Regions from separate parts of the Caballeronia sp. GAWG2-1 genome, predicted to be linked through region 1. Evidence: riboswitches for the same ligand, from Rfam matches in the RefSeq annotation. Region 1 holds a riboswitch; the other holds the start of a gene.
What was found. A riboswitch is a leader RNA that binds a small molecule or an ion and turns the genes downstream of it on or off. The one in region 1 is predicted to bind manganese.
Positions count from the first base shown of each region.

Region 2: another riboswitch for manganese. It lies ahead of mntP (manganese efflux pump MntP); the one in region 1 lies ahead of NCR98_RS00785 (sodium:calcium antiporter).

Region 1 covers NZ_JALQDD010000002.1:85,071-92,700, forward strand. The annotation lists gene NCR98_RS00770 (MerR family transcriptional regulator) at 1-124, opposite strand, end outside; gene NCR98_RS00775 (MBL fold metallo-hydrolase) at 248-1,321, shown strand; gene NCR98_RS00780 (ABC transporter substrate-binding protein) at 1,328-2,923, opposite strand; yybP-ykoY riboswitch at 3,123-3,276, shown strand; gene NCR98_RS00785 (sodium:calcium antiporter) at 3,408-4,418, shown strand; gene NCR98_RS00790 (flagellar protein FliT) at 4,545-4,844, opposite strand; gene fliD (flagellar filament capping protein FliD) at 4,854-6,395, opposite strand; gene NCR98_RS00800 (flagellin) at 6,575-7,630, opposite strand, start outside.
Region 2 covers NZ_JALQDD010000040.1:496,581-504,210, forward strand. The annotation lists gene NCR98_RS29240 (PQQ-binding-like beta-propeller repeat protein) at 1-596, shown strand, start outside; gene NCR98_RS29245 (glycoside hydrolase family protein) at 603-1,502, opposite strand; gene NCR98_RS29250 (ester cyclase) at 2,168-2,614, opposite strand; yybP-ykoY riboswitch at 2,700-2,867, shown strand; gene mntP (manganese efflux pump MntP) at 2,882-3,451, shown strand; gene NCR98_RS29260 (CoA transferase) at 3,500-4,876, opposite strand; gene NCR98_RS29265 (hybrid sensor histidine kinase/response regulator) at 5,074-7,533, opposite strand.

The DNA.
Region 1 (7,630 bases):
GGCCGTTCGCGCCTTCGCGCTCGGGCGCGAGTAGACCGTGGTCTTCGTAGAAGCGAATGGCGCGCGACGTGATGTCGAACTCGCGCGCCAGTTCGCTGATGGTGTAGTGAATGGCTTGAGTCATTGCCGGCGCCGGAGCACGTGATCACACATGCGACGTTAGAATGAGGTTTACGTTATCGTCAACCTGGCGAAATTGCAACGTGGCTTGAACCCGCATTCATGCACACTTCAGAGGCGCAAAAGAATGAACGCACTCGAACATCAACTCGATTATGTTTTTGCCGACGAATTGCCCGAAGCGGGGCGCGTGAAGGAAGTCGCGCCTGGCCTTTACTGGCTGCGCATGCCTTTGCCGTTCGCGCTCGATCACATCAATCTGTGGCTATTGCGCGATGAGATCGATGGCGTGCAGGGTTGGACCATCATCGATTGCGGCATCTCGAACGAAAATATTCGCGCGAACTGGGAAAGCGTGTTCGACAGCGCGCTCGACGGCTTGCCTGTGCTGCGCGTGATCGTCACGCATTGCCATCCGGATCATCTCGGTCTTGCCGACTGGATCTGCAAGGGTGGCGACAAGGCACGCTGGAACGTGCGTCTCTGGATTGCGCTCGGCGAGTATGCAATGGGCCGCGTGATGGCCGCGGGCGATGGCTCGAACGCGGGCGGCGAGCGCGCGGCGAAGCACTTCGCGGCGCATGGTCTAACGGACGAGGCATCGCTCGATGCATTGAGAAAGCGCGACAGCTATTACCCGACGCTCGTGCCTTCCATCCCCGCCGAGTTCCGCCGTATCCGCGATGGCGACCGCATCGCGATTGGCGGACGCGAATGGCAAATCATTTCGGGCTACGGTCATTCGCCCGAACATAGTGCGCTGTATTGCGCGGCGGACAAGCTGCTCATTTCCGGCGATATGGTTTTGCCACGCATCTCGACGAACGTGTCCGTGTTCGCTATCGAGCCAGAAGGCAATCCGCTTGCGCTATATCTCGAATCGTTGGGACGCTACGAACACATGCCCGCCGATGTGCTCGCCTTGCCTTCGCATGGCAAGCCGTTTCGCGGCGTGCTCACGCGTATCGGTCAGTTGCGGGACCATCATCGCGCGCGGCTTGCGGAAGTGGTCGAGGCGTGCACGCAGCGTCCGTGCAGCGCGGGAGATATCGTGCCGATCATGTTCAAGCGCAAGCTCGATATCCATCAGATGACCTTCGCACTTGGCGAAGCGCTCGCGCATCTGAACTTGTTGTGGCTGGATGGCACGCTTACGCGCGAGACGGGCGAGGACGGGGTGATCCGGTACTCGCCCGCTTAGAACTCGTTACTGCACCAACACAGCCCCGAAGTTCTGCCGCCCGAACGGACTCACGTTATAGCCGCTGACGTTGGCACGCGTGATTGCCGCCGCAGTCGGATAAACGAGCGGAATCCACAGCGCCTGATCGTGGATGATCTTCTGCGCGTCCACATAAGCCTTCGTGCGTTTCGCGACGTCGGAGGTGACCTTGCCATCCGCGATGAGCTTATCGAGTTGCGGGTCGCAGAAGCGCGCGAAGTTGATGCCCGACTTCACCGCATTGCAACTGAAAAGCGGCGAGAGGTAGTTGTCCGGATCGCCGTTATCGCCGGCCCAGCCCATGAAGAGCATGTCGTGCTGGCCCTGCTTGGCTTCCTTGATGAGTTCGCCCCACTCGATAATCTTCACCTGCGCCTTCACGCCGATCTTCGCGAGATCCGCCTGCAGCAGTTCGGCGCCAGCTTTCGGATTCGGGTTCAGCACACTGCCGTTCGGACGCACCCAGATGGTCGTTTCGAAGCCATTGGGCAAGCCTGCATCCGCGAGCAGTTTCTTCGCGGCATCGGGCGAATACTTGTACGCCGCGATGTTCTTGTCATAGCTCCACGTGTTCGGCGGATACGGGTTCACAGCGGGCGTTCCCGTGTTTTCGAACACCGTCTTCGTATAGGTGGTGCGGTCGAACGCCATGTTCAACGCCTGCCGCACCTTCGGGTTATCGAGCGGCTTCTTCTGCGTGTTCAGCGCGACGAACGCGGTCATGAATGCGGGCGTCTCGCTAACCTTCAGCGACTTGTCCTTCTTCGCGTCGAGCACGTCCTGCGGCTTCGGCGACAACGCGATCTGACATTCGCCCGCCTTGATCTTCTGCGCGCGCACGGCGGCGTCCGGCGTGATGGCATAAATCAGGCGATCGATTTTAGGCTTCGGCCCCCAGTAGCTCTGATTCACGTCATAACGGATCACCGCGTCTTTCGTATAACTCTTGAGCACGAACGGACCGGTGCCGACAGGCTTGCTGTTCAGATCGACTTGCTGGTTCGCTTTCAGCAGCTTGTCCGCATATTCCGCCGAGTAGATCGATGCGAAGCCCATCGTGAGGATCGGCACGAAGGTCGCGTTCTGCTCGTTGAGTTCGAACTTCACCGTTTTGTCATCGACCTTGGTCACGGCCTTGATGAGCTTCACGAGACCCATCGATTGCGCATGCGGAAAGCCGCTCGCGCCCGCGATCTTGTGCCAGGGGTTGCTGTCCGACAACATGCGCTCGAAGGTGAAGACGACATCGTCGGCATTGAGCGGACGCGTTGGCTTGAAGTAGTCGGTGGTCTGGAACTGCACGTTCGGACGCAGATGGAACGTGTAGGTGAGACCGTCGCTGCTGAGCTCCCACTTCTCGGCGAGCGCGGGCGCGACTTTCTTCGCGGCCTCGTCGTATGACACGAGCGTGTTGAAGATGACATCCGCCGACGCGTTGGTCGTGACGAGCGAATTGAACTGCACGACATCGAAGCCGTCCGGGCTCGATTCTGTGCAGATGGTGAGCGGCTTGGCCATTGCGATAAGCGGCGCGACGGCGAACGTCGCGGCGATGGCGGCAGCGAAAAGTGTGTTGCGCATGAGATCTCCCGTGACCCGGCTGGTCACATTACGATTGTTCTTGTGGCTGGTTTTACCCTGTGCGCGTGTGGCGAGCAAGTAGCGCATCCGCGCGGCTAGGTTAGCGAAGCGCTCGCCGCTCGACAACGAATCGTTGCGCATACGCTTATGCCTCGAACGCGCCGTGCGGGTTGCCGAACCGGGCGGCTCAGGCTACACTGCCCCGGTCTTTGGGGAGTAGCCTTCCTTCCATCAGCGAAGGAGAACGCGTCAACATCCTCGGCCTTGCTGCCGTGGCGCGTTCGACCGGTCGGTGCTGTCGCATCCGGCGGTTTGGCGAGACCATCGATGCGCTTTGTCGTTCTTGGTCGGACGGCGCATGGCGCATCGTGGTTCGCTGAACGTCCGACCGTGGAATCATCGTGTCCCCACAACTACAAAAATCCCTGTCTCGCTGCGCGCTCATTCGCGCATGCGCGTTGCATCGTTTCCCGCGAGGTGCCGCATGACGATGCTCTTCGTCGAACTCGCGTTGATGCTCGCGGTCATTCTCATCGCATCGGAACTCTTCACCAATGCGCTCGAACATCTCGGCGAACGGCTCGGCATATCGGAGGGCGTGACTGGATCGCTGTTCGCGGCGGTCGGCACGGCGCTGCCGGAAACGACCGTGCCGATCATCGCGCTGCTGGGCGGCACGGCGAGCCGTTCGGTTAACGAAGAAATCGGTGTCGGCGCCATTCTCGGCGCGCCACTCATGCTCGCGACGCTTTCCACTTTCCTGATGACGCTCGCGGTCATCAAATCGCGTGGCTTGCGCGGCCGGATCATGCCCGAGCGCAGCGGCTTCACGCGCGACCTGAACTTCTTTCTCGTCGCGTTCCTGATTGCGGCCGGCGCCATGTTCGTGCCGCATCATGCGTGGCAGGTGCGGGCGATGTTCGCGGTCGGCCTCGTCGGCTTATACGTGATCTACGTGATCACCACGTTCAAGGCATCGGCGAGTCTTGTCGAAAGCGGACACGGCACGGAAGCGCCCGAGCGTCTCTTCATCACCCGCGTGGGTTTGCCGAACGGTATCGGGTCGATCATGCTGCAGTTCCTGATCGGCATCGTGCTGCTCGTCGGCGGGGCGAAGGGCTTCATCCACGGTGTGGAAGGCGTGTCGGCGGCGCTTGGCATATCGCCGCTCTTGCTCTCGCTCATCATCATTCCGATTGCGACCGAACTGCCGGAAAAGGTGAACAGCATTCTTTGGGCGCGACGCGGAAAAGATACGCTCGCGTTCGGCAACATCACAGGCGCGATGGTATTTCAGGGCACCTTGCTGCCGGGCATCGGCATCATGCTGACGCCGTGGGAGCCGCGCGTGGAAGTGCTGACCGGCGTGCTGATCACGCTCGCGGCGGCGGCATGGCTGCGCTTCAACGCGCGCGGCAATGGCGTGGTGTTGTGGGCATTGCTTGGCAATGGCATCTTGTACGCGGCTTATCTGACCTTAACCCTCGGCCGCTGAAGCCTTCGAGCGACGCAAATAAAAAATGCCCGCGCGAGGCGGGCATCAAGAGCGAAGCGCCGCGTCATGTCTGACGCGTTCTTCTCGTTGTTCTTATTAAGGTTATCGGCGCGTGCCGGAAAAACTTTAGAAGCGCGCGGCTTGTTGATATCGTCCGGCGGCTTTCGCCTGATCCATCGACTTGCGGTACGCCGTCGACAGCATGGCTTGCGCGGCGTTCGCACGGCCCATCGTTGCTTCGATGCTCGCCTGAATCCGGCGAATGGTCGCGAGCGATTCAGCCGGCTGATTCGCTTCCACGGCCATCAGGAGCGGCGTGCGCGCCTCTGTGAGTTCGGCCGCGCGCGCCCAGTTTTCTTCGTTGACCGCTGCTTCGATCGCCTCGGTCAGTGCCCAGGCGTGTTGAATCATTTCTTGCTGGTTCATGATCGTTCCTTACGACTTGTTGCTTGCCAGCGCGCCCGCGCTGTTGGTGCCGCCGAAGAGCGCGGTCAGGTAGCTGCCCTGCGTCGCCATCTGCGACATCAGCGTGTTGAGCGCGGTGAACTGATCGTTGTAGGTCGTGGTCAATTGCGCCGTGTAGGAAGCGAGCGCGGTTTGCTGGTCCGTGATGCTCGAAAGATCGGCGGTGAGCGCGGTCGTGCGCGTATCGACGATACCGCCTGTCGCGAGAAATCCGGTCAGGCTGTTGTTCAGTTGCGCGGCTACGCCCGTGCTCGAATTGAAGAGCGATGCCACCGCGCCCGAGTTGCTCGACAATGCTGCGGTCAGCGCGTCTTCGTCGGTCTTGAGCGTGCCGTCCGGTTGCAGCGTAATGCCGATCGATGCGAGGTTCACCTGGCTCGTGCCGGAACCCACGCCCTTGGCAATCGTGCTGGAAAGGGCGTTGCGAATGGTGTTCATCATCGAGTCGCCGAGCAGCGCGCCGCCTTGCGAACCGGCTGCCTGGGTCGAGTCGAACGAAGTCAGCGACGCGGCCGTCGTGATGAAGTTGTTGTACGCGGTGACGAAGCCATCGATGGCCGTCTTCTGCGTGGCCGTGTCCTGCGCGATGGTCAAGGTCTGGGTCGTGCCGACCGCATCCGACGTGAGATTCAGCGTCACGCCGGACAGCGCCGTCGTGACCGCATTGGTCGAGCTGCTGGCAGGCGTGCCCGCGATGGTGAAGTTGGCGTCCATGCCGGCCGTCGTCTGCGTCCAGTTCGACGAGCTGATGGCCGTCTGCGCCGGAACCGCATTGCCGTTCGAGTCTGTCGTGGCGGCGCTCAACGTCGATGCCACGTTGAGTTTGGACAAACCGTTGTCGTCGGGCGTCGTGCCGTCGGACTGCATGTTCGGCGTGACCGCCACGGTAATGCCGTTGGCCTGGCCCGTCGACGCCGAGCGCAGCACGAGGTGCGCGCCATCGGTGCCGTTGACGACCGCCGCCGTGATGCCGGGGTTACCGCTTGCCTTGTTGATCGCGGACGCAATGCCCGCGAGCGTGTTGTTCGAAGAGTCGATGCTGATCGACATGTCCTTGCCGCCCACCGACAGCTTCATCGTGCCCGTGCCGAGTTGCGCGGTGCTGGTGAACGCGGTGGAGGTAAGCGATTGCGAGGTGGCGATGTTGCTGACCGCGACCGAATAAGTGCCCGCGACCGCGCCGGTGCTGGCCGTGCCGGTCAGACCCTTGCCGCTGCCGGTCGCCGTGAAGGCGCCGAGCGTCGTGCCGTCCGCGAGCGAACTCACCGAGCTTTGCAAAAGCGACAGCACGGACTTGAGCGTGCCGACCGCGGTGAGCTGGGTGTTGTCCTTGGTTTGCTTGGCTGTCAGCGCATCCGTCTGTCCGGCGACCTTCGCGTTGACGATGGCGGTGACGAGCGAGTTCACATCCATCGTGGAGTTGGTCGAGCCACTGATGATCGACTGCGCGGCCTGCTGGACGGCGCTGGTCGGATCGACCGTGGATGCCGAAGTGGTTGCTACCGTGGACATGTATGGCTCCGTTTCTGGCTTCTTGCCGTGAGCGGTTGAAGATGCGTTTTACTGCGCCGTCAGCAGGCGATTCGTCATGAAGGCGCCTCTGGCGGAAATGCAAATCGGGAGGCAAGCCTCCCTGGGTACGTCGCCGGCGCGCCGTGATCGAGACGCGCCGGTTACTGCGTCGGCGATGCTTAGCCGAGGAGCTTCAGAACCTGCTGGGGCATCGAGTTCGCTTGCGCCAGAACCGAGATACCAGCTTGTTGCAGAACCTGAGCCTTCGAGAGGTTCGCGGTTTCTTGCGCGAAGTTCGCGTCGGTGATCTGCGACTGAGCGGACGACAGGTTGGTCGACTGCGCGGTCTGGGTAGCGGCAACCGAGCTGAAGCGGTTCTGCACAGCGCCCAACTGAGCTTGCAGCGAGTTCACTGCATCCAGTGCGTTGTCGACTGCCTCGATTGCGGACGATGCGCCGTTCGCCTTGCTGATGTCGATTTGCGACACTTGCGGCGGCGTGTTGTTCGCGGTCAGCGCGCCGACTTCGGACGTTTGAGCTGCGGTTGCCGAAGGAACGTTGGTGCTGTTCAGGCTGATGCTCGTGCTGCCTGCGGACAGACCCGTGAACACGTTCGACGAGGCGAACGAGCTGCCGAGCGCCTTGTTGTCCTGGTCGGTGAACGTGTAGCCGCCCGAGCCGTCAGCGATGACGTTGACCGACGTGATCGTTGCCGCGGTGGAAGCTGCGGATGCACCCGTGTCGCCCAGGCTCAGACCGTCGACCGTGCCGATGACCGTGCCCTTCTGCGGGTTGCTGCCGCCGAGCGACAGAGCCGAGACGTTTGCTGCCGAGCCGAGGTCGATCGTGATCGACTGGCCGACGTTCGCGCCAACCTGGAACGTCTTGCTGCCGGCGGTGCCGTCGAGCAGGTTCGTGCCGTTGAACGTGGTTTGCGACGAGATACGGTTGATTTCGCTGATACGCTGCGTCACTTCTTGTTGCAGCGAGGTCTTGTCAGCCGTCGACAGCGAGCCGCTCGATGCTTGCACGGCCAACTGACGGATACGCTGAAGGTTGTCCGTGATCTGCGACAGACCGCTCGAAGCCGTCTGAACCATCGACACGCCGTCGTTCGCGTTCGAAACGCCTTGGTTCAGGCCGTTGATCTGCGAGGTCATGCGCGAAGCGATTGCGAGGCCAGCTGCGTCGTCTGCTGCGCTGTTGATGCGCTTGCCCGACGAAAGACGCGTGAT
Region 2 (7,630 bases), on a different contig from region 1:
TGAACGAATCGGCAGCCGATGAAGATCTGGGTTCGGGCGGCGCGCTCGTATTGCCCGATCTCGTCGATGCGGGCGGCACGACGCATCATCTCGCGCTCGGCGCGGGCAAGACATCGACGATCTACGTGGTCAATCGCGACGCGATGGGTAAGTTCGATTCGAATGCGGATCACATCTATCAGGAGATCGTCGGGCAGATTCGCGGCCCGATGTTCGCCATGCCCGCGTACTTCAACAACACCGTTTATTTCGGCTCGATTGGCGACAGCATCAAGGCGTTCGGCATCGCGAACGCCGCCTTGTCCACGACGCCGACGAGCCAGACCGCGAACAGTTTCGGCTCGCCGGGCGCCACGCCGAGCGTGTCTGCGAACGGCGCGGCGAACGGCATCGTGTGGGCGGTGGAGAATGGCACCATCGCCGTGCTGCACGCCTACGACGCCAGCAATCTCGCGCGCGAGCTTTACAACAGCAATCAGGCGGCGGGCGCGCGCGATCAGTTCGGGCAGGGCAACAAGTTCATTACGCCGATGATCGCGAACGGCAAGGTCTATGTGGGGACGCGCAACGGCGTGGGCGTGTTCGGTTTGCGGTGATGCTTGTCATGGACGCGGATTGGTGGCGATGAATTGCTTCACGGCGGCGTAGGCGGGCTTGGGCGTCTGGCCGTCGTCGAGGATCACACCGTAAGGTCCTTCGCCGCCAGGCGGATCGTCGTAGAGCTGGTAGATCTGCAAGGATTCGATGTCGTAGCGCACCGCGATCGCTCTCAGGCCGCCGAGCATGTCGTTGGCAAGGAAGGCGGCCGCTTGCTGATCGGTGCCGAAGTCGGGCCGCACGCCCATTTCATTGATCCATACCGGCTTGCCGAACCGGGCAAGCGCGCCGATGACGTTGTAGCAACCCGTGCCGCCGCACGCGTGCTCGATGTTGCCCTGGTCGGAGTACCAGTGCCATGCCGTGATGTCCCACGTCACGATGGGATGCCCGCCCGAACCGTCCGGCTGTGTGCCGTTCGCGAGCATCGTCACGAAGCCGTACTGCATCCACGCATTGCCGCCCATGACGATCTTGCCCGACGGGTCCATCGACTTGATGCCGGCGATCATGCCTCGGATGACGCCACGCGCAATCTGGAACTTTTGGTTGTCGAAGTCCGTGGGCCGCACGCCGTCCACCCATCCGGCGACCGTTGCCGAGCCGAGTTCGTTGGTCACTTCGTAGTAGGCGTAACGCTGCACACTCACGACGTCGCGCGCGAGCGCATAGGCCGATTGATACGCGGAGTCTTCATCGGCAAAATCGATGCCCATCAAGATCACCGGGTACACCGTCACCCCACCGGCGGCCAGCGCGTTGGCTACATTGGCGAGACGCATGGCGGTTGATTTGCTATACACCTCGTTGCGATACAGTTTGATGCCGAGATCCTGAAGCTGCGCTAATTGTCTAGCGGCGCCAGCGAGATAATAGACATCGCCATAACTGTTGTGACCGTTCATTCCGTAGAATAAATCGCTGGCGACGGGATTTATGGCGGCGGACGCGGCGTGATGACGATAGCGTGAATTATCGACGCTCGATGGCACGTTAGCGCTGTCCGAACCACCGCAAGCGGTTAATAACAGACTTGCTGAAAAGATCGCAGGCAAAACCGGTTTTGTGTTTCTGCAAAAACTAATTAAGCGATGAGCGATTTGCATAATCCAAAACAAGCCGATGACGTGTGCTCGCTTATGTCGCGGAAAATTAAATTCATTCGCGGACGCGAAGACAGGTGAATAGCGCGATGCTGATAACGCGAAGCGCAAGCGGGGCCGCGTCTTTTGCCGATGGAAATGGCGCGGTGCGTCGAGAAATATAGACGGTGACAGACGGGATAATCAAGACTTAATCGCGTCACTTTCACGAGCCGCGCTTATCTTTGCGAGATAATCGAAGAGCGGAGGATGTAATCTTAATGGCGACAGCGATTCAGGCTTCAGAAGGAAGCGTGTTGCGAGATTTATTTGGTCGGAAAAATTAAAGCTGAATAGTCAGCGGGCAATGCGCGGCGCATTTGAAAATTGAAAATTCGCGACGCGCCGCCCACGACGTGTTGGAAAGAAAGATAAACGACGTACGCTTCAGACTTTTCTCGTTTCAATCGACTTCGCGCGTTCTCGAATTACGCATCCGATCCAATACCGCGCGGCACTTCGCCAATTTGCCGAAACACGCTCAACCAGTCTTCCAGATGCCACGTCTTCGACACACGGTCATCGCGTATCTCATGGAACGAGTGAATGGCAAATCGAACCGGCTTCGATGTCGCCGCGATGCCCATCAACGGACCGGACTGCGTACCGCTCACTTCCGCGCGCACGCCGACGCGATTGTCCTGCGTGAGCATGTCTAGAATCTCGATGCGCATGTCAGGCAGCGCAGCCGCCATCTCCGCGAAGATGGGAATCATCTGGTCGGGACCGGCTTTGAAGCCGGCCGGCTCAGGCAGATATTCCCAGTCCGACGTCACGGCTTGGCGCAGCAGGTTCACGTCCTTTTGCGCGAAGGCGGCGTAAAGACGCTCGACGGCCGCGCGGGCTTCTGACTGGGTGATGTGTTCTGCCTCCATGGTGCCTCCTGAGCGTTAGGGATGCGGCGTTGCAACCCACTTTAACCCAATGGTCCGGATCGGGTGATCTGTCGTGTTAAGCTCGCATTTCTTCGTTGGGGAGTAGCCGGCTTTCCCGCCCGGGAAAGCGTCCATGTCAACACGCTCGGTCTTTCGACCGTGGCATGGGCAGCCGTCACAGGTTGGCAAGACCATCGACAGAATGCGCTTCCGGTCGGGCGCGCCTTCTGTCCTTGTGCTTGCCCGACCAGACCAGAGCGCTACTCGATGAACCTCGCTTCCACCGTATTCCTTGCTTTCGCCATGTCCACCGACGCCTTCGCCGCCGCCGTGGGCAAAGGCGCGAGCCTGCATAAACCGCGCATCGGCGAGGCGCTCAAGGCGGGAGTCATCTTCGGCGTAATCGAGGCGCTCACACCGCTCGCCGGCTGGGCGCTCGGCCGCGCCGCCGCGCAATACGTCACCGCGTGGGACCACTGGATCGCTTTCGGCCTGCTTTTCGTGCTCGGCGCGCGCATGATCCGCGAAGGCTTAAGCAAATCGGCTCACGAAGAAGAGAAGCCCAATTCACATTCCTTCTGGGTGCTCGCCGTCACGGGCTTTGCCACCAGCATCGACGCGATGGCGGTCGGCGCGGGCCTCGCGTTCATCGACGTCGATATCTTCTCGACCGCCGCGACCATCGGCTTCGCAACCATGCTCATGGTGACCATCGGCGTGATGGTCGGACGGCTGGTCGGCGCGACTATCGGCAAGCGCGCGGAGATCTTGGGCGGGCTGATTCTCATCGGCGTGGGCAGCGTGATCCTTGCGGAGCATCTGGGTTACTTGAGTTGATGCGAAGTTCTGCGTGTCGCGTTAGAAAGCGCCGCCCAAGCCACGAACTCACCACTTCGCCTCATCCGTTCCCGGCGGCACCGATGGCCTCGCGTAACCCGCCGGCGTGCGCTCGAAGCGCGCGCTCGGCGTGACCGCGCGCAGCATGCCGAAACCCGATTTGCTTTCCTCGGTGTATGCGGCGATGTCCGGCCGCGCCGTCTTCAACCCTCCGTCGATACGTCCAAGCCCGCGCAGCCAGTGTCCCGTCTGTGCGAGCGAAACCTCCACGTGCCAGCTACCGCCTTCCGTTTGTTGCTTCCATAGCGCGGCGGCCGCGCCGAATGCCATCAGAAAGCCGCTCGCCATGTCGAGCATCTGCATGGGCAGCGCTCGCGGTTTGCCATCGCCCTGCGCTTCGCCTTCGGCGGCGTTGAAGCCTATCGCGGTCTGCACGAGCGAATCGAAGCCACGCCGATCCGCCCACGGACCTTCCGTGCCATAAGCCGACAAGGACACGTACACGATGCCCGGCCGCCGCGCCACCAGCGCCTCGGGCCCGAAGCCAAGCTCGGCGATCCCGCCCGGCCGATAGCCTTGCGAGAAGACATGCGCGTCATCGATCAGCCGCCACAGCGTCGCGCGACCGTCCTCCGTGTGCAGGTCGAGATGCGCGGAGCGCTTGCCGCGACTCGTCTCGGCGATAGCGGGAATGTTCGGCAGATGCGGCGAATTCACGAGCATCACGTCCGCGCCGAACGAGGCGAGCGCTCGACCGCCCGTGGGACCGGCAAGGATGCGCGTGACGTCCAGCACGCGGATATCGGTCAGCGGGCGCGCGTCATTGTCGAGCGCGGGCAGCGCGAGAGGCGCGGCGTCGCCGATACGCGTGATTTTCAGCAACGGCTGCGCGGCGATGGCTTTGGCTTGCGGCGTCGCATCCCATTCTTCGAAGCTGCGCAGCATCGTCACGACGAGGCCGCGTTCGGCGCACGCGGTTTCGTAATCGTTCGCGCGCCATTCGAGCAGCGCGCGTTCGGCATCGGCGCGCGTGGCGCTGTGCGGGTCGAGACCCAGCACGCGCAACGCGCCATCCTGATGATGCTCGAAGTTTGCGTGTATGCGCACGTAGCCATCGGCCGTGCGGTAGAGGCCCGAGAACTCGCCCCAGGTCTCGGGTTCGGCGCCATCGACCGTGAACCAGTCGGTGCATTCGACGGCCGCGTGCGTCATGTCGACGCTCACGCGCTGGCGGTCGACGCCGCGCGCATGAGCCAGCTCGGAGGCCGCGAGCGCTGCCGCCGCGATGGTCGATTGCGCCGCTTCGCCCACGGCGAACGATGACGGAAACACCGGGTCGTGTCCGGGTAGATCGACGAGGTGGAGGGCATCGTCGGGAAGGCCGGCGAGTTGCCAGAGATTCGTAAGCGTTGCGAAAGAAGTCATGGCGATGAGTGCGCGCGGGTCAGCGATGACGCATTGTCGCGCCGATTGATTGAGCGCGCACGTTGCGCTTGTCTAAAGCGCGTGGATCAGCGGAAAAAGTGGTCCGCGAGGCGGCGCAGGCGGTCGCGACTTGACGCCGACGGCTCAACGCTTGGCATAGGCCCGCAGGATGCCCAACGCCAACCGCCCGCACACCTTCACTTCCCCGCCATCGCCAACACGCGCTCCAGCTCAGGCAAATCCACCGGCTTGACCAAATGTGCGTCGAACCCGGCCGCCCGCGTGCGCGCCATGTCTTCGTCGGAACCAAGACCCGTCATTGCGGCGACGATCACACGCTTGCCTTCATCGCGCATCTGACGAATGACGTCGAAGCCCGTCATGCCCGGCATCGATAGATCGAGCAGCACGACTTGCGGACGCGTCGTCCCGAACGATGCTAGCGCTTCCGGGCCGTCATACGCCGCGCGCGCCGCGTGACCGAGCATATCGACGAGCAAGGTCATGCTGTCGGCTGAGTCGCGATTGTCGTCGACAACGAGCACGTCGAGCTGACGGCTCGCCACCGCATTCGGCGCGGAAGGCGGCATGATGCCCTGCGTGGGCGGTTGCGCGAGCGGCAGCCACAAACTGAACGCACTGCCCTTGCCAGTGCCGCCGCTCTTCGCCTCGACGTGGCCGCCATGCAATTCGGCGATCGCTCGAACCAGCGTGAGGCCGATGCCAAGCCCGCCTTCATCCGGATGCGCGCCCGGCGCATGCTCCTGCACGAAAAGATCGAACACGGAGGCGAGCGCATCGGCGGAAATGCCGCGACCCTGATCCGTCACGCGCAGAAGCGCCGCGCCGCCGCGTGGACCGATTTCCAGCCGGATGGTCGACTCGGGCGGACTGAATTTCGCCGCGTTGTTGAGCAGGTTATTGAGCGCTTGCACGAGCCGCGTCGGGTCGCCATTGACGAAGAGGCGCTGGCCGCTGTCGTCCACGTCGAGCCGCTGCCCGCGCGCCTCGAAAAGCGGTTGACTCGCTTCGACACTCAGGTGCACGACATCGGCGATATCCACGGTCTCGGTCGCGAGCCGGATCTTGCCGGAACTCACGCGGCCCGCTTCGAGCAGATCGTCCACCAGCTTGGTCAGATGCGCGAGCTGCCGGTCGACGATATGGCGGCTGCGAATGACATCGGCATCGTCGGAAGCCTTTAGCTTGAGAATGCTCACCGCGTTGCGGATGGGCGCGAGCGGATTGCGCAGTTCATGGCCGAGCAACGCGAGAAACTCGTTCATGCGGCGGCTCGACGCCTCGAGTTCTTCCAAACGCCTGCGCGCGGTCATGTCGCGCGTGATGGCGACGAAGCCTTTTTCGCGGCCATCGGCGGCGGGCAGCGCGCTCAGAATGACGTGCGCCCAGAACTCCGAGCCATCCTTGCGCGTGCGCCAGTCCTCGTGTTCCGTGCGGCCGCGTTCCGCCGCGAGACGCAAGTCGTCGCCAGGACGGTCGCGGCCCTGTTCGTCCGACAGATAGAAGAGCGCGAAATGCCGGCCGATCGCTTCTTGCGCGGTGAAGCCGTAGAGCGCGCGCGCGCCGTCGTTCCACGAACGGATGATGCCGTCGTGGTCGAGCATGCAGATGGCGTAGTCGCTCACCGAATGGATGAGGAGCCGCAGGCGTTCGTCCGCTTCCGTCGCGCGGCGGCGATCCGTGATGTCGTGGATGAAGCACGCGAACTGCCGCTGCCCGTCGAACCACACTTCGCTGATGGTCAGCTCGGCGGCGAATTCGCTGCCGTCGCGGCGCAGCGCATGCAGTTCCACGCGCGTGTTCATCATGCGCGCCTCGCCGGTGGCGAGATAGCGCGTGAGACCGGCGCGATGCGCATCGCGATAACGCTCCGGCACGATGAGCTGCGCGAGTTCGCGGTCGAGCGCCTCTTGCGCGCGCCAGCCGAAGAGGCTGGTTGCGGCCTCGTTCCAGTCCACGACCATGCCGGCTTCGTCCATGGCGACGAACGCAATATGCGCGTTGTCGAGCACGGTGCGGCGACGACGCATGGCATCGGCAAGCTTTTTTTCGTATTCGATACGTAACGACAATTCGACCGTCAGGTCCGCATTTACGCTTTGATTCTCTTGCAGGAGTTTGCGGTTCTCCTGCGCGATTTCCTCGCGTGCAAAGGTTTCCGCAATGCACGCGCAAAACGCGTTGAGAATGGAGATATCGCTTTGGCTGAAGTAATCGGGTTCGCTTGAAATGAGTTTCAGCACCGCGACCGACCGGCCTTCGTAAATGACCGGCGCGACCACCATGGAGACAGCGCCGACGGCTTCGCATGCAGCACGATCCACGCGATGATCATTCGCCGTATTGCGGCTGATGAGCGCTTGCTGCCGCGTGATGCACAAGCCCGAAAGACTGCCCGCGGTCGGCAGACGCGTGCCGACGCTTTTCGCGGCGACTCCGCTCGCCGCGCAATAGACGAGCTGATCGCCTTCGATCCACTCGACAACCGCAGACGCCACGCCGGCAACTTCCCTCAAGGTATCCGTGACTCTTTGCAGATAAGCGGGAAGCGGCAGCCGGGAATGGGCGAGACTTGCAAAAATAGCGAACCAGCGCTGAAAGTGCGCCTGACGGTTATGTTCCGCCTTTGATTTCATGTTCGGAGTCGAAGCCTCGAATTGCGAGTGCATAGCTCTTGTTCCAATCGACGGATCGCGAATTGTAATCGCGGAAATATCGAAAAGCGCAGCCGAT